DNA from 2 places in the Paraburkholderia atlantica genome. Region 1 is predicted to be linked to the other one. Evidence: riboswitches for the same ligand, from Rfam matches in the RefSeq annotation. Region 1 holds a riboswitch; the other holds the start of a gene.
What was found. A riboswitch is a leader RNA that binds a small molecule or an ion and turns the genes downstream of it on or off. The one in region 1 is predicted to bind cobalamin.

Region 1 (7,402 bases):
CCGGCGCGCTTGCGCGCCTCGACCGGGTCCATGCCGCGCGCGATCAGCGCATCGCGTTCGCGCAGCACGCGCGCGCGAATCGGATTCAGCTCCGCGGGCTCATCGAGTTCGGCGACCGCTTGCACGGCAGCATCGAACAGATGCATCACGTTCGCGAACGCGTCGCGAAAGAAGCCGGATACGCGCAACGTAACGTCGATACGCGGCCGGTCGAACGCTTCGATCGGCATGATCTCGAAGTCCGTCACGCGATGACTGCCCGGCGCCCACTTCGGCCGCACGCCGAGCAGCGCGAGCGCCTGCGCGATATCGTCGCCGCCGGTGCGCATCGTCGCGGTGCCCCAGACCGACAGGCCGATCGCGCGCGGATAATCGCCATGCTCCTGCAGATGCCGCTCGATCAGTTGCTGCGCCGATTTCAGGCCGAGTGCCCAGGCGGCTTGCGTCGGCACCGCGCGCGTGTCGACCGAATAGAAGTTGCGGCCGGTGGGCAATACGTCGGGCCGGCCGCGCGACGGCGAACCGCTTGGACCCGGCGGCACGAAACGTCCTTCGAGGCCGCGCTTGAGCTGCGTCATTTCATGCGGGCCGCAAGCGTCGAGGCGCGGCAGCACGGCGTCGCGCAGGCGTGCGATCACCTGTGCCGCTTGCGGCAGATTTTCGTCGGCTACGGCAACGGCCTGCGAACGATCCGCGTCATCGCGATCGACACCGCAGACGCCGCGCAACAGTTCGCCCGCGAGCAACTCCAGGCGCTCGCGCGTATCGCCGCAATGTCGCCACGGTGCGTCACTGACCCGCTGCAATACCTCGGGGCGTGGGCCGTCCCATGCGGCGGCCCAATCCACGCTCAACGGATCGAACAGATGATCGATGCGCAGATCGCGCGCCAGCGCGTCGACGAGTCCTGCGTTGCCGCCCTGTCCATCGCCGATCGGAAAGCGCCCGAGCGCGAGCAACGTATCGCGCCGCTGCACGCCGCGCGGCGACTGCCCGAACGTATGCAGGCCATCGCGAATCTGCGCTTCCTTCAGCTCGCACAGCCACGCATCGACGCGCGTGAGCAGCGCGTCTTCATCGTGCTGTCCGTTCGGCGCCGCGAGACTCAGCTCTTCGTGCAGCCGATGCTCGACGATCGTCGTCAGAATCGTGCGACGCAAGAGCTTCGCGCGACGCGCATCGACCATCAAGGCTTCGTAGTATTCGTCGACCTGGCGTTCGAGGTCTTGCAGCGGCCCATAGTTTTCAGCGCGCGTCAGCGGCGGCATCAGATGATCGATGATCACCGCCTGCGCGCGCCGCTTCGCCTGGCTGCCCTCGCCCGGATCGTTGACGATGAACGGATACAGATGCGGCATCGGTCCGAGAATCAGATCGGGCCAGCACGCGTCGCTCAATGCGACGCTTTTGCCCGGCAGCCATTCCAGGTTGCCGTGCTTGCCGACGTGCACGACCGCGTCGATGCCGAACTGATGGCGCAGCCAGAAGTAGAACGCGAGGTAGGCATGTGGCGGTACGAGCTCCGCATCGTGATAGCTCGCGTAGTCGCCTTGCTCGCGGGAACGCGAAGGCTGAATGCCGACGAACACCTGCCCGCAGCGCCAGCCCGCGATCATGAAGCGACCGCGCCGCAGCGTCGGGTCCTGCGCGGGCTTGCCCCAGCGCGCGTTCAACGCGTCGCGCACGCTCGCCGGCAACGCGTCGAAATGCGCGAGGTAGTCGTCGAGTGCAAGGCTTTGCAGGGCCGGACGCAGATCGCGCACCACGGGATCGTTGGTCACGCCTTCGGTCAGCCTGTTCAACAGCGCGTCGCCGTCGTCGGGCAATTCGCCGACACGATAGCCTTCATCGCGCAGCATCGACAGAATGCCGACCACCGACGCCGGCGTATCGAGCCCCACGCCATTGCCGATGCGCCCTTCGCTCATCGGATAGTTCGCGAGAATCAACGCGACTTTCTTGTCGGCGTTATCGAGCGAACGCAGACGGCACCAGCGGCGGCTCAGCTCGGCGAGAAAGCGCACCCGTTCGAGGTCCGGCTGATAGCGGACCACGTCGACCTGCGTATGCGCACAGCGATACGCGAGCCCCTTGAAGCTGATCGCGCGCGTGATGATGCGGCCGTCCACTTCAGGCAGCGCGACGTGCATCGCAATGTCGCGCGAATTGAGGCCGTGGTTGTCCTTCAGCCAGTCTTCGCGATTGCCGCCGCTCAGGATCACCTGGAACACCGGCGCGTCGCCGGCGAGCGCTAGCGGCTCGGGGTCGTCGATCGCGGACGCGGCGAACGCGGTCGTGTTCAGCACCAGCGCGACGCCATGTTGCGCGCACAGCGACTGCACGACATCGCGGCTCATCGCATCCTTCAACGACGTGATCGCAAGCGGCAGCGGATTGAGCCCTTGCGCTTCGAGCGCATCGATCAGCGCATCGAACACCGCGGTATTGGCGGCCTGCAGATGCGCCTTGTAAAACAGAATCGCGACGACCGGTGCGTCCTCGCGCCAACGCGCCTGCCAATCGGCGACGGTGGGCGTATCGCGCTCGGGGTGATACAGCGACGCGGCCGGCAATGCGCGCGGCGGCTCGGGCTCGCTCCCCCAGTCGAATGCGCGATACGCGATGCAGCGCAAAAACGCCTCTGCGTTCTGCGGACCGCCCTCGCGCAGATAGCGCCACAACTGCTGACACAACTCGGCGCTCGCCGTGCTGCGCGCGAGCAGGTTCGGATCTTCCTGCAGGTCGCCGGAAAACATCGCCAGCGTTTGCTGCTTGCGCTGCGCGAGCGCGACGACCTGCTCGATGCCGTACGGCCAATACGCTTCGCCGCCTAGATGATCGACGACGACCACGCGCGCATGCTGCAACACGTCGTCGAGATAGAAATCGACCGAGGCCGGCTGACGCAGATACGTGACGTTCGCGAGCCGCAGGCTCGGGAAGCCATCGCCGAGACGCGGCACCACGCTCGCGAGCAGCGACAGCGTGGTGTCGGCGGAACTGAGCACGATGATATCGGCGGGCTGCTGATCGATGCGGATCACGCCCTGCGTATCGTCGACGAAGCCGCCCGGCGTCGTGCGCAGCAGATGCATGCTGGTGCGTCCGTTATGCCGTCGCGTTCGACGTCGCGCCGAGCGCCGCGTCGAACGCCTGTTGCAGCGCGGGTTGATCGAGGTCTTCGCCGATCAGCACGAAGCGGCTCAACGCGCCGTCGCCGTTTTCGCCCGCCTGCCAGCGCCGGTCGAAGTAGCTGTCGAAGCGCCGGCCCACGCCCTGGATCACGAGACGCATCGCCGCGCCCTGCAGCGCCGCGAAGCCTTTGACACGGTAAATCGCGTGGTTTTCGACCAGCGTCTGCAACGCGGCGAGCGCCGCGTCGCGCGACGGCACCGATGCCTGCACGACGACCGAATCGAATTCGTCGTGGTGATGATCGGGGTCGTCGGCGGAACCGTGGTGGTCGTGACGCAGATGGATCGTCTGTTCCGACGCCGCCTCGAGCCCCAGCAGCGTATGCAGGTCGAGCTGTCCCCGCTGCGCGCGCACGATCTTCACTTGCGGCGGAATCTCAGCGCGGATCGCGGCTTCCACTTCGTGCTGGCGCGCGTCGTCGATCAGATCGGTTTTGTTCAGAATCACCAGATCGGCGGCCGACAACTGGTCTTCGAACAGCTCGTGCAGCGGTGACTCGTGATCGAGATTCGGATCGGCCTTGCGCTGCGCATCGACGGCGACCGGATTATCGGCGAACTGGCCGCTTGCGGCGGCCGGGCCGTCCACCACCGTCACCACCGCGTCGACCGTGAAGCCATTGCGGATCTGCGGCCAGTTGAACGCCTGCACGAGCGGCTTCGGCAATGCGAGCCCCGACGTTTCGATCAGCACGTGATCGAGTTCATCGCGCCGTTCCGCGAGCTTCTCCATCACCGGGAAAAACTCTTCCTGCACGGTGCAGCACAAGCAACCGTTCGCGAGTTCATACAATTGCCCTTCGGTCTCGACGCCGTTTTCATCGCAACCGATACCGCAGCCCTTGAGGATTTCGCCGTCGATGCCGAGTTCGCCGAACTCGTTGACGATCACCGCGATGCGCTTGCCGCCCGCATGCTGAAGAATGTGCCGCAGCAACGTAGTTTTGCCACTGCCGAGAAAGCCGGTGACGATCGTGACGGGAATCTTGCGCAATTGAGTTTGCATCGTGAGGTCCATCCCTTTGCGTTGCATCGGTCTGCCGCAAAGTCCGCGCTTCGGCCTGCATCGGCTGGCGAATGGAGCGAATGAAGCACGCGCAACAGTACCAGCGATCACCAGACACGGGGACGAACGACGGCATTGCCGCGACAACGGAAATTCAGAAAGCGGAACTGAGGTCATGAACGCGCCGCCGCATCCCCGCGGCGGTCGTTCTGCTTCTTCGGGCCGGTATCCGGGCTGGCGAAAGCGCCGCTTCCCCTTCCCGGACGAGTGGTTTCTCGTCCAGTGGTGATATGTCGACGCGACCTTGCGCGAGGACATCGAAGCCGGCACCGCGGCGCCCGGCTATCAAGCCGGAACCGCTTTTCGCTTACCGTTGCGGGGACAGCACAGGTTAGCCGCTCTAGCGCAGATGGCTCCCTGTTTCCCGTTTAACTGCATGCGCAGGAACGCGCACGCGAGCACCCAAAGTGCGTGCGAGTGTAGGCCCGCGGCCTTGCGCAGTCAAGGAACGCACGGTGCCGGAAAGCGCCGCCGACGCTTATCCGGCAAGGCGCCATGTGCTATCGTATGCGCGCGTTTGGTGCCCGCACATGCGCTCGCGTGTGCAGTTAAACGGGAAACAGGCAGCGCCTCGTGCGTTCAACCTGTGCTGTCCCCGCAACGGTAAGCGACCTGCGGCGCGCGATTCGATTCAGCTTCGATTCCGCCGTGCCGCGCATGCGTTTTTTGATGCCACTGTCCTCGCGAATCTGCAAACCGGGACGGGAAGGCGAAGCGCGTGAGGCCGCCAGCCCGGATACCGGCCAGACGCGGAGGCGGCGCCGCATGCATCCGTGCATCAGGTTGCGCCGCCGGCCGCCGGAATCCGCGGGGAACGGATGTGAAGGCGTAGCAGCGCGGCATCGCGCGTGTCGTGGCGTTCTCTCTGAAGAATCCGCCGCGAACCGCACGAGTGGCCGCGCCCGGATTCGCTGTACCGCATGACCTCTATATTCACTGCCGCGTGCACCGTCGCGCGCCGCTTCTCTCCTCCCATCTCCGCATGGCATGCGCCATGCACGCCGCGATGACGCGCGCCTGGCTGATCGGCGCCGGTCCCGGCGACGTCGAACTGATGACGCTGAAGGCCACCCGTGCGCTCGCGCAGGCCGATGTCGTGCTGGTCGACGATCTGGTCAATCCCGACGTACTGCAGTTCGCACGCGCCAACGCGCAAGTCGTGTACGTGGGCAAGCGCGGCGGCCATCCGTCGACGCCGCAAGCCGATATCGTCGCGCAAATGCTCGGGCATCTGCACGCGGGGCGCAGCGTGGCGCGGCTCAAGGGCGGCGATCCGTTCGTGTTCGGCCGCGGCGGCGAAGAGTTGCAGGCGCTGCAGGCGGCGGGCATCGACGTCGACGTGATCAACGGCATCACGGCCGGCATCGCTGCACCCGCGACGCTCGGCATCGCGGTCACGCATCGCGATTACGCACAGGGTGTCGTGTTCGTCACCGGCCACGGCGCCGGCAGCGGCGAGCCGGACTGGGCCGCGCTCGCCGCGACGCGCATGACGCTCGTGATCTATATGGGCATGCGGCGGCTCGGCGAAATCGTCGGCGCGTTGCTCGCGGCTGGGATGTCCGCCGATACGCCCTGCGCGGCGATCGAATCGGCGACGCGACACGACCAGCGTCACGTGCTCGCGCCGCTTCGCGAGTTTGCCGAGGCGGTCGTGCGCGCGGGGCTCGGCTCGCCGGCGATCGTCGTGATCGGCGGCGTGGCTTCGCTCGCGCTTGCGCGTGAAGCGGCCACGCGCGACGGCCGGGTTGATCACGAACAAGCCGCGAGCGCGATCAAAACGCTGAGCGTCGGCATTGGTTGCCGCTTGCACAGCAATGCCGCTGACATCGAAGCCGCCGTGCGCGCAGCACTCGGCTCGAATGCCTTCGAGCAGATCGGCACCATCGCGACGATCGACACCAAAGCCAACGAAGCAGGTCTGCTCGAATTCTGTTCGCGCCATCAACTGCCGCTGCAATTGTTCAGCCGCGAGCAGATCGCCGCCGCACCGGTCGCGTCGCCGTCGGCGGCCGCGCGCGCGCATCTCGGTATCGACGGTGTGTGCGAGCCGTGCGCGTTGCTGGCGGCAGCGGCAGCGAACTCCGCGACTATCGCGCAAAACGCGCGTCTGATCATACGCAAGACGGTGCTCGCCGGCATCACAGTCGCGATCGCGGTGGCGAACGACACCGCACCCGGCGACGTACCGCCCGTCCATCACGCCCCTCAAGACCAGGACCCACGATGAAAACCGATCCCGAATCGCATCAACGCATGACCGAACGCCGCCGCGAAGGCCACGAAAAGAAGCAGGCCAGCGCGACCGTCGAAAAAGGGCTGCTGATCGTCAACACCGGCACCGGCAAGGGCAAGAGCACGGCCGCATTCGGCATGGCCGTGCGGGTGCTCGGCCACGGCATGCGGCTCGGCGTCGTGCAGTTCATCAAGGGCGCGCTGCATACGTCGGAGCGCGATTTCCTCGGCGCGATCGCGCAATGCGATTTCGTCACGATGGGCGACGGCTATACGTGGAACACGCAGAATCGCGAGGCCGACATGGCGACCGCGCGCAAGGGCTGGAACGAAGCGCGGCGGATGATCGAAAGCGGCGACTACCAGATGGTGATCCTCGACGAGCTGAACACCGTGCTGAAGTACGAGTACCTGCCGCTCGACGAAGTGCTCGCCGTGATCAAAGCGCGTGCGCCGATGCTGCATGTCGTCGTGACCGGACGCCATGCGCCCGACGCGCTGATCGAAGCCGCCGACCTCGTCACCGAAATGCGCGCGATCAAGCATCCGTATCGCGAACAAGGTGTGAAGGCGCAGCGCGGCGTGGAGTTCTGAGCGATGTCCGCGTCCCCCAGGCGGACTCGCCCCGCAGCGTGCCCCGCGCTGTTCATCAGCGCGCCCGCTTCGGGACAAGGCAAGACCACGATCACTGCCGCTCTCGCGCGGTATCACCGGCGGCTCGGACGTCGCGTGCGCGTGTTCAAGACCGGACCGGATTTTCTCGACCCGATGATCCTCGCGCGCGCGAGCGGCGCGCCGGTGCTGTCGCTCGATCTATGGATGGTCGGTGAAAACGCGTGCCGCAACCTGCTCGCGCGGGCGGCGCAAGAAGCCGACCTGATCCTGATCGAAGGCGTGATGGGCCTGT
Region 2 (7,402 bases), on a different replicon from region 1:
GCGGCCTGCTCGCGAAACGATTTGATCGCCTCGCCGCTGAGCCGCTGTTCGGCGGCGCGCTGCGCTTCCGGCGACAGCGAGAAACGCACGTTGCCCACCTGCATGATCGATGCCATCTGTCCGGCGAGCTTCGAGGCCGCGGCGAAGTCGCGCGATTCGAGCACGACTTCCGTGCGGCCGCGCCACGCCGAGATGCGTCCGTCGCGGTCCGTCGACGGGAAGATCGAGAACGCGCCCGAGCGCGCGGTCACGCCGGCGACGCCGCGCGCTTTCTGCAATGCCGCGTCGGCGCGTTGGTTCAGCGTCGATGTCAAGGCCGACGGCTCGCTCGCTTCCTGCTCGTAAAACAGCGTGATTTCGACTTCGTCCTGCGGGACTTCGGCGCTCGCCTGCGCATTCAGAGACAGCACTCCCGAAGGCTGCGGCATCATGGTCTGCGCGCGAGTGGGCGCCGAGTTCAGCGCGAGCGCCACAGGCGCGCCAAAGGCGAGCGCGAGTGCAAGGGCCCGTGCGGGTTTTGTCGTCATGGCTGGAATCCTTGTTTGAGCAGGTTGTGCACGTTCGACGCGAGCGCCGCGTGATGACGCAATGTGGCGCGCGGTTTGACGGTTGCGCGGGCGAATGGATCGGGTGCCGTCTAGCGGTTGGTCCGAGCTCGCGCTTTCGTCGTCCGATTAGGCGGGTTTTACCGACGCTTGGTTCCCCAATTAGCGCTTCGCCGCCGCATCGGAAACGACGACCTGGACGCGATCACGACAGTGCCCGCGTCGCGCATTTGCCGTTAAACCAGCTGTTTAGTGATGAAGCGCCATTCGGCGTCGGTCACCGGCGTGATCGATAGACGGTTGCCTTTGGCGAGCACGCGCATGTTCTGCAATTCGGCATGCTCGCGTAGTGCGGCAAGCGAAATCAGCGGGATTTTCTTCTTGAACACGACGTCGACGAGCATCCAGCGCGGCGTTTCCGGCGACGATTTCGCGTCGTAGTACGGACTCTTTTTATCGAACTGCGTCGGGTCCGGATACGCGGTCGACGAGACTTCCGCGATACCCGCGATGCCAGGCTCCGGACAGCTCGAATGGTAGAAGAGCACGCCGTCGCCGACCTGCATCACGTCGCGCATGAAGTTGCGCGCCTGATAGTTGCGCACGCCGGTCCACGGCAACGTGCGATGCGGTGCGTTGGCGAGGTCGTCGATGCTTGCTTCGTCCGGTTCGGACTTCATCAGCCAGTAGCGCATGAATCGGAGTGAGCGTATGAGATTGAACGAGGCGCGACAATAGCGGGCGCGTGCGGAAAAGCCCCTGAAACAGGCACTCAAACGAAAAAACGACGACCAAAGAAAAACGGCATCGAACCGAAGTCCGATGCCGTTCCAGATAAGGTCCCCGCCTTAGCCGCTAGGCCGGCATCCTGAACCGAGGGTTCAGAATTGGTCGCAGTTAGCAACACTTCGGGTACATCAGACAGAGTGACGCGCACACCCGTGCTACAAATTTCCGCAACCGTGCACATGGCATTGGTTCAAGGAATATATGACCTTGGCGAACCAGGCAGGGAAGCTAAACCGATGAAGCTACAACACAAACCGTTGAACAACTGACCGGTTCAAAACCGGCCCGCTATTGAGTCAACTACTGCTTACTGCATGCTGTACTGCTCAATCACAGTACCTAGTTGTTCGTTCATTTGCTGCATTGTACGCCGGATTTCTTCAGCAGGAAATGCTTCTCCGTGTCGCACACTGCTTTGCAGCTTAAGCAGTTCCGATGCCAGCGACAGCGCGGCCATCACCGCGATGCGATCGGTGCCGCGCACGTTGCTGCCGCTGCGAATTTTCTTCATCTCGGCGTCGACGCGCGCGACCGCCTCGAGCAGCGCGCCTTCCGTTTCCGGCGAACAGGCGAGACGGTAGGGTACTTCGAGAATCGATACTTCGATCTGCTTGGTGGTCATGCGCTTTCTCCGTGTCGGCTCACGTCGCTTTCCGCTTCCTCGTGTTCGGGCTGGGCGGACTCGAGCAGATCGAGCTGGTTATCCGGTTCGCTGCTCGCGCGTGCGCGCGGCAATTTTTCGAGAATCGCATTCAGGCGCACCTGAGCGTCGTCGATCTTGGCGGACAGCGCGTCGCGTTCAGCTTGCAGTGCGTCGCGCTCGGCACGCAATTGTGCGAGTTCGGTGTGCGTGGCTTGTACTTCGGCACGCGTTTGCGCGAGCTGCTCTTCGAGCGCGATCCGCGCTTCGTTGTGGCGCTGGCTGATCGCAATCAGCTTGCCGATGTTCTGGGAGAGTGATTCGAGTTCGGTGAGCATGTGCTGCGTCCTCTAAAGACATCGCATTTTAGCGCGGAATATTACAGGTTCCGACAATTGTCTCGTTTCGAGACGTAACAGCATCGCTTCGTGCAGGTTCGTTGCGAGTCGTGTCGTCGACCATAAGATAAGAGGCCGGCAATCCGTCGGACAATAACCTGCATTCAACAGAACGGCTTGCGCTCCGGGGGACCTTTCTTGACGCCCCGCGAGGTCGCTCCTACACTTCCCGCACTCTGGTGCCCGCGCGCGCTTTTCGGCGCGCGCAGTTAAACGGGAAGCAGGGCGCGCGCGGTGCCAAAACCGGATGCGCGAACCTGCGCTGCCCCCGCAACGGTAAACGACCGCATGTGATGTGCTCATGCAGGTCGGTCCTAATTGCAAGGTTGGAAGTTCAACCTGCGAGTGTGCCACTGCGCGTCACGCGTGGGAAGGCGGGATCGATGTGTCGTAGCCCGGATACCGGCCAGAAAAGAGGGACGTCCCCGCGAAAACGTTAAACAAGGGGACGCCTCGTGACGCGTCGGCCCGCGGGGAAGCAGGCCGCGCACGCTATCCACAGGAATGTCATCCCATGCTGTCCCCCATCGCCCGCGCGACGCTGCTCGCGTTCGCGAGTCTGCCGCTCGTCGTGCATGCGCAAAGCGCCGAGTCTGTGTCTTCATCGTCCGCTACGGATGCCAGCAGCGCGAACGCCGCAAACGTTGCCGATGCGGCCAATCCCCCTTCCGCCGATGCGTCGGGCAACGTGCTGTCGCCGATCGTCGTGACCGCACAACGCGGAGCGCAAGCGTTGCGCGACGCGATCCCGCAGACCACGCAGTTCGATCAGCAGGACATCGCCGACACGACCGCGACCGATCTGCCCGGCCTGTTGCGACTCGCGCCGGGCGCGCAGATCTCGCGCACGGGTGGCCCCGGTTCGACTACGAGCCTCTTTCTGCGCGGTGCTTCGTCGACGCAATCGCTGCTGCTGATCGACGGCGTGCGCGTCGATTCGGTCAGTCTCGGCTCCGCTCAGCTCGCACAGATTCCGCTCGACCAGGTCGATCACGTCGAAGTAGTGAACGGCAACGTTTCGGCGTTGTACGGCTCGGGTGCGATCGGCGGCGTCGTGCAGGTGTTCACGAAAGACGGCGGCGCTCATCCGCCGCGTTTCAATTTCTCGGTCGGTTACGGCAGCTATCACACGCAGACGCAAACGGCCGGCGTGAACGGCGCGCTCGATCAGGAGGGCCGCACGACCTTCAACATCTCGCTCGCGCGCACGAAGGACGACGGCTTTTCGTCGCTCAATCCGCTCGAGGCGCCGGCCGCGAATCCGAACGCGAACGGCAATCTGAACGAGAGCATCAGCGCGTCGCTGCGCCACAAGTTCACCGACAAGTGGGATGCGGGCGTCAGCTACTTCCAGTCGAACAACAACAACAGCTACGACAATGCGTACGGCGTGCCGACCGATCTGAACAACCTCTATAGCAAGGTGCGTCAGATGTCGGTGTTCGCGAACGGCAAGCTGACCGACTGGTGGACCACCCACTTCACGCTCGCCGAGGGCGACGACCGCAGCGTATCGAACACCAATGGCATCTACGACGACCGCTTCGATACCGACAATCGCCAGTACACGTGGCAGAACGATTTCGCGCTCGCCGCGAACCAGAAGCTGCAATTCGGCTACGAGCATCTCGACCAGACTCTCGACTCCGACACCTTCGCCGCGCCCGACCGTCATGTCGATTCGGTCTTCGGGGGTTACAGCGCGCGCTTCGGGCGCAATCAGATTCAGGCCAACGTACGCCGCGACCAGTACTCCGATTTCGGCGGAGCGAACAGTTACTATCTCGGCTACGGTTTCGACATCACGTCGCACTGGAAGGTAACCGCAAGCTATTCGGATGCGTTCCGCGCGCCGAGCTTCGACGATCTGTACTATCCGATCAGCGGCAACCCGTCGATCCAGCCCGAGCGCAGTCACTCGGTCGAAGCCGCTTTGCAGTACGCGACCGATGCGCTCGGCGTGATGCGTCTGAACGCATTCCAGACGCGCTATACGAATCTGATCAACTACGTGCAGACGATCCCCGGCATCTATCTCGCGGAGAACGTCGGCCATGCGAAGGTGCAGGGACTCGAAGGATCGTGGAGCGGTCATGTCGGCAAGACCGACGTACGCGCGACGTTCACGGTGCAGAACCCGGTCGATCTCGACAGCGGTACCGACCTCGTACGGCGCGCCCGACGCTTCGGGTCGTTCGCGGTGAACCGCAGCATCGGTGGATGGCGGGTTGGCGGCGAGTGGATCGTCAGCGGTCCGCGTACCGACAGCACCGGCAACCTCGGCGGCTATGGCATCGTGAATCTGTCCGCGCGCTACAACATCACGAAGGCGTGGTACGTCAGCGCGCAAATCGACAATCTGTTGAACAAGGACTATGAAACGGCCTACTCGTATAACTCGCCGCGACGCGGTGCCTATGTCACGCTCGGCTGGCAGCAGCAGTGACGCGCGCGCCGGGTTGGCCGCATGCGTGAGCGCACGCGGATGAGTCGCGCGTCCGGTTCTCTATCCGCCGCGCTGGCAACGCCGCGCCCGATGAACGCGAAACGCGCGGCCGCGATCTGGCTCGGGCTCACGCTCGCGGCCGTCGCGCTGCTCGGCGCGTCGCTGGTGCTCGGCAGCGTGCCGCTCCCGCCGTCGCGTGTGCTTGCGGCGCTCGTGCCAACGCACACGTTCGGCGCCACGGGCACCGACGATCTCGCCGGCGAAATCGTGCGCACGTTGCGTTTGCCGCGCGCGCTCGCGGGCTTCGCGTGCGGCGCATTGCTCGCGCTCGCCGGCGCGCTGCTGCAGGTGCTGCTGCGCAATCCGCTGGCCGAGCCGTACGTGCTCGGCGTGTCGGGCGGCGCGGCCACCTTCGCGCTGGTCGCGATGATCGCGGGCGGCGCATGGTGGATCGTCGATGCGAGCGCGTTCGCGGGTGCGTTCGTGTCGATCCTGCTGGTGCTCGGCCTCGCGCGTCGCGAACTGTGGCGCGGCGAGCCGCAGGACACGTCGCCGCGTTTGCTGTTGACGGGCGCGGTGATCGCGGCCGGGTGGGGCGCGATGATCACGCTGCTGCTGAATCTCGCGCCCGATAGCCGTCTGCGCGGCATGCTGTTCTGGCTGACCGGCGACCTCAACGGCGGCGCTCTGCCGTGGACCGCGCTGATCGCGCTCGCGCTCGTGTTGCTCGCGATCGTGCCGGCCGCGCCGCGTCTGAACGTGCTGCTGCGCGGCGACGCGGCCGCGCAAGCGTTGGGCGTCGCGGTGATGCCGCTGCGTTTGCGCGTGTACCTGGTCGCGTCGCTGGCGGCGGCCGCGGCGGTGACGACCGCGGGCACGATCGGCTTCGTCGGTCTCGTCGTGCCGCACATACTGCGGCTCGCGTTCGGCAACGACCAGCGCATGCTGCTGCCGGCGGCGGCACTCGGCGGCGGTGTCGCGGTGATGGGCGCGGATCTGATCGCGCGTACCGTGATTGCGCCCGCGCAATTGCCGGTCGGCGTGATTACTTCGCTGGTCGGCGTGCCGGTGTTCCTGTGGATGCTGCTCAAACGCCGCCGATGATGCAAGCCGAACCCAACCCGACCTCTACCATGCTGAGCACGCAGCGCCTGACGTTGCGCGCCGGCGCGCGCACCTTGCTCGACGCGTTCACGCACACCTTCAATGCGGGCGAAGTCTGGTGTATCGCCGGGCCGAACGGCGCGGGCAAGACCACCTTGCTGTCGACGCTGGCAGGCCTGTTGCATCCGGCGGCGGGCGATGTCGAACTCGATGGCGTGCGCGTGGCCGACTGGCAGCCGCTGCCGCTTGCCCGGCGCCGCGCGCTGATGCCGCAAAGCGCGGCCGATGCGTTCAATGCAAGTGTGCTCGACATCGTGCTGCTGAACCGCTTCCCGCATCTGGGCGGCTGGGGCTGGGAGCGCGATGAAGATCGCGCGGCCGCGCAGGCGGCGCTCGAATCGCTCGGTCTTGCGGACTTTGCGGCGCGCGACGTGCTGTCGCTATCGGGCGGCGAGCGTCAGCGCGTCGCGCTTGCGGCAGTGCTGTGCCAGGACGCGCCGCTGTTGCTGCTCGACGAACCGTTGGCGCATCTCGACCTGCATCATCAGATCGACTGCCTCGAAGCGCTCGTCGCATGGACGCGCGAACCGGGACGCAACCTACCGCGCAGCGTGCTGTTCTCATGCCACGACCTGAACCTCGCGCGCCGCTTCGCGACGCACGCGCTGCTGCTCGACGGCGCGGGCGGCGCGTATGCGGGCCCGGTGCGCGACGTGCTGACGCCCGCGTTGACGAGCCGCGCGTTCGGCTATCCGCTGATTCTGATTCGCGACGGCGAGCACGAGGCGCTGATTCCCGCGCCGCGCGCGCGTCATGAATCGCCTGCCGGTCATGACGCACAGTCAGGCTGATATTTACCCCCATACCTTGTCTCGATCACACCTATGACTCGCATCCCACTCCCGGCCGGTTTGCCCGAAGTCGCGCCGCTCGATCAGACGCTGCGCGCCGAGTTGCAACGGATCATCGATACGCGCACCAAACCGCCCGGCAGCCTCGGCCGGCTCGAGACGCTCGCGCGCCAGATGGGTCTGATCCAGCGCAGTACACATCCCACCGTGCGGCGTCCCGCGATGATCGTTTTCGCGGGCGATCACGGTATCGCCGCCGAAGGCGTGAGCCCGTATCCGCAAGCGGTGACCGCGCAGATGGTCGCGAACTTCATTGCGGGCGGCGCGGCGATCAATGCGCTCAGCCGCGTCGCCGGTCTCGAACTCGAAGTGGTCAACGCGGGTATCGCGACGCCGCTGCCGTCCACGGACGGACTCGTCGACATGCCGGTCGGGCGCGGCACGCGCAACTTCGCTCACGAGCCAGCGATGACGCACGCCGAAGCGCTCGCCGCGATGCAGGCGGGCGCCGCGCGCGTGCGTCATCATGCGGCGCTCGGCACCAACGTGATCGGCTTCGGCGAGATGGGCATCGCGAACACATCGGCGGCCGCGTGTCTGATGAGCCGCCTGTGCGGCGTGCCGATCGA

Region 2: linked by a shared signal. The riboswitch ahead of BC1002_RS03515 (TonB-dependent receptor domain-containing protein) and the one ahead of cobW (cobalamin biosynthesis protein CobW) in region 1 are both predicted to bind cobalamin.

What each region holds. Positions count from the first base shown of each region.
Region 1 covers NC_014118.1:656,127-663,528, reverse strand. The annotation lists gene cobN (cobaltochelatase subunit CobN) at 1-3,095, opposite strand, end outside; gene cobW (cobalamin biosynthesis protein CobW) at 3,109-4,200, opposite strand; cobalamin riboswitch at 4,404-4,681, opposite strand; cobalamin riboswitch at 4,762-5,022, shown strand; partial or broken gene cobA (uroporphyrinogen-III C-methyltransferase) at 5,267-5,992, shown strand; gene BC1002_RS39550 (cobalamin biosynthesis protein) at 6,035-6,490, shown strand; gene cobO (cob(I)yrinic acid a,c-diamide adenosyltransferase) at 6,487-7,089, shown strand; gene BC1002_RS19015 (cobyrinic acid a,c-diamide synthase CobB) at 7,093-7,402, shown strand, end outside.
Region 2 covers NC_014117.1:778,315-785,716, forward strand. The annotation lists gene BC1002_RS03495 (SIMPL domain-containing protein) at 1-527, opposite strand, end outside; gene BC1002_RS03500 (EVE domain-containing protein) at 782-1,240, opposite strand; RNA gene ssrS (6S RNA) at 1,382-1,563, opposite strand; gene BC1002_RS03505 (cell division protein ZapA) at 1,642-1,956, opposite strand; gene BC1002_RS03510 (ATPase) at 1,953-2,312, opposite strand; cobalamin riboswitch at 2,533-2,797, shown strand; gene BC1002_RS03515 (TonB-dependent receptor domain-containing protein) at 2,887-4,818, shown strand; gene BC1002_RS03520 (FecCD family ABC transporter permease) at 4,858-5,922, shown strand; gene BC1002_RS03525 (ABC transporter ATP-binding protein) at 5,952-6,773, shown strand; gene cobT (nicotinate-nucleotide--dimethylbenzimidazole phosphoribosyltransferase) at 6,807-7,402, shown strand, end outside.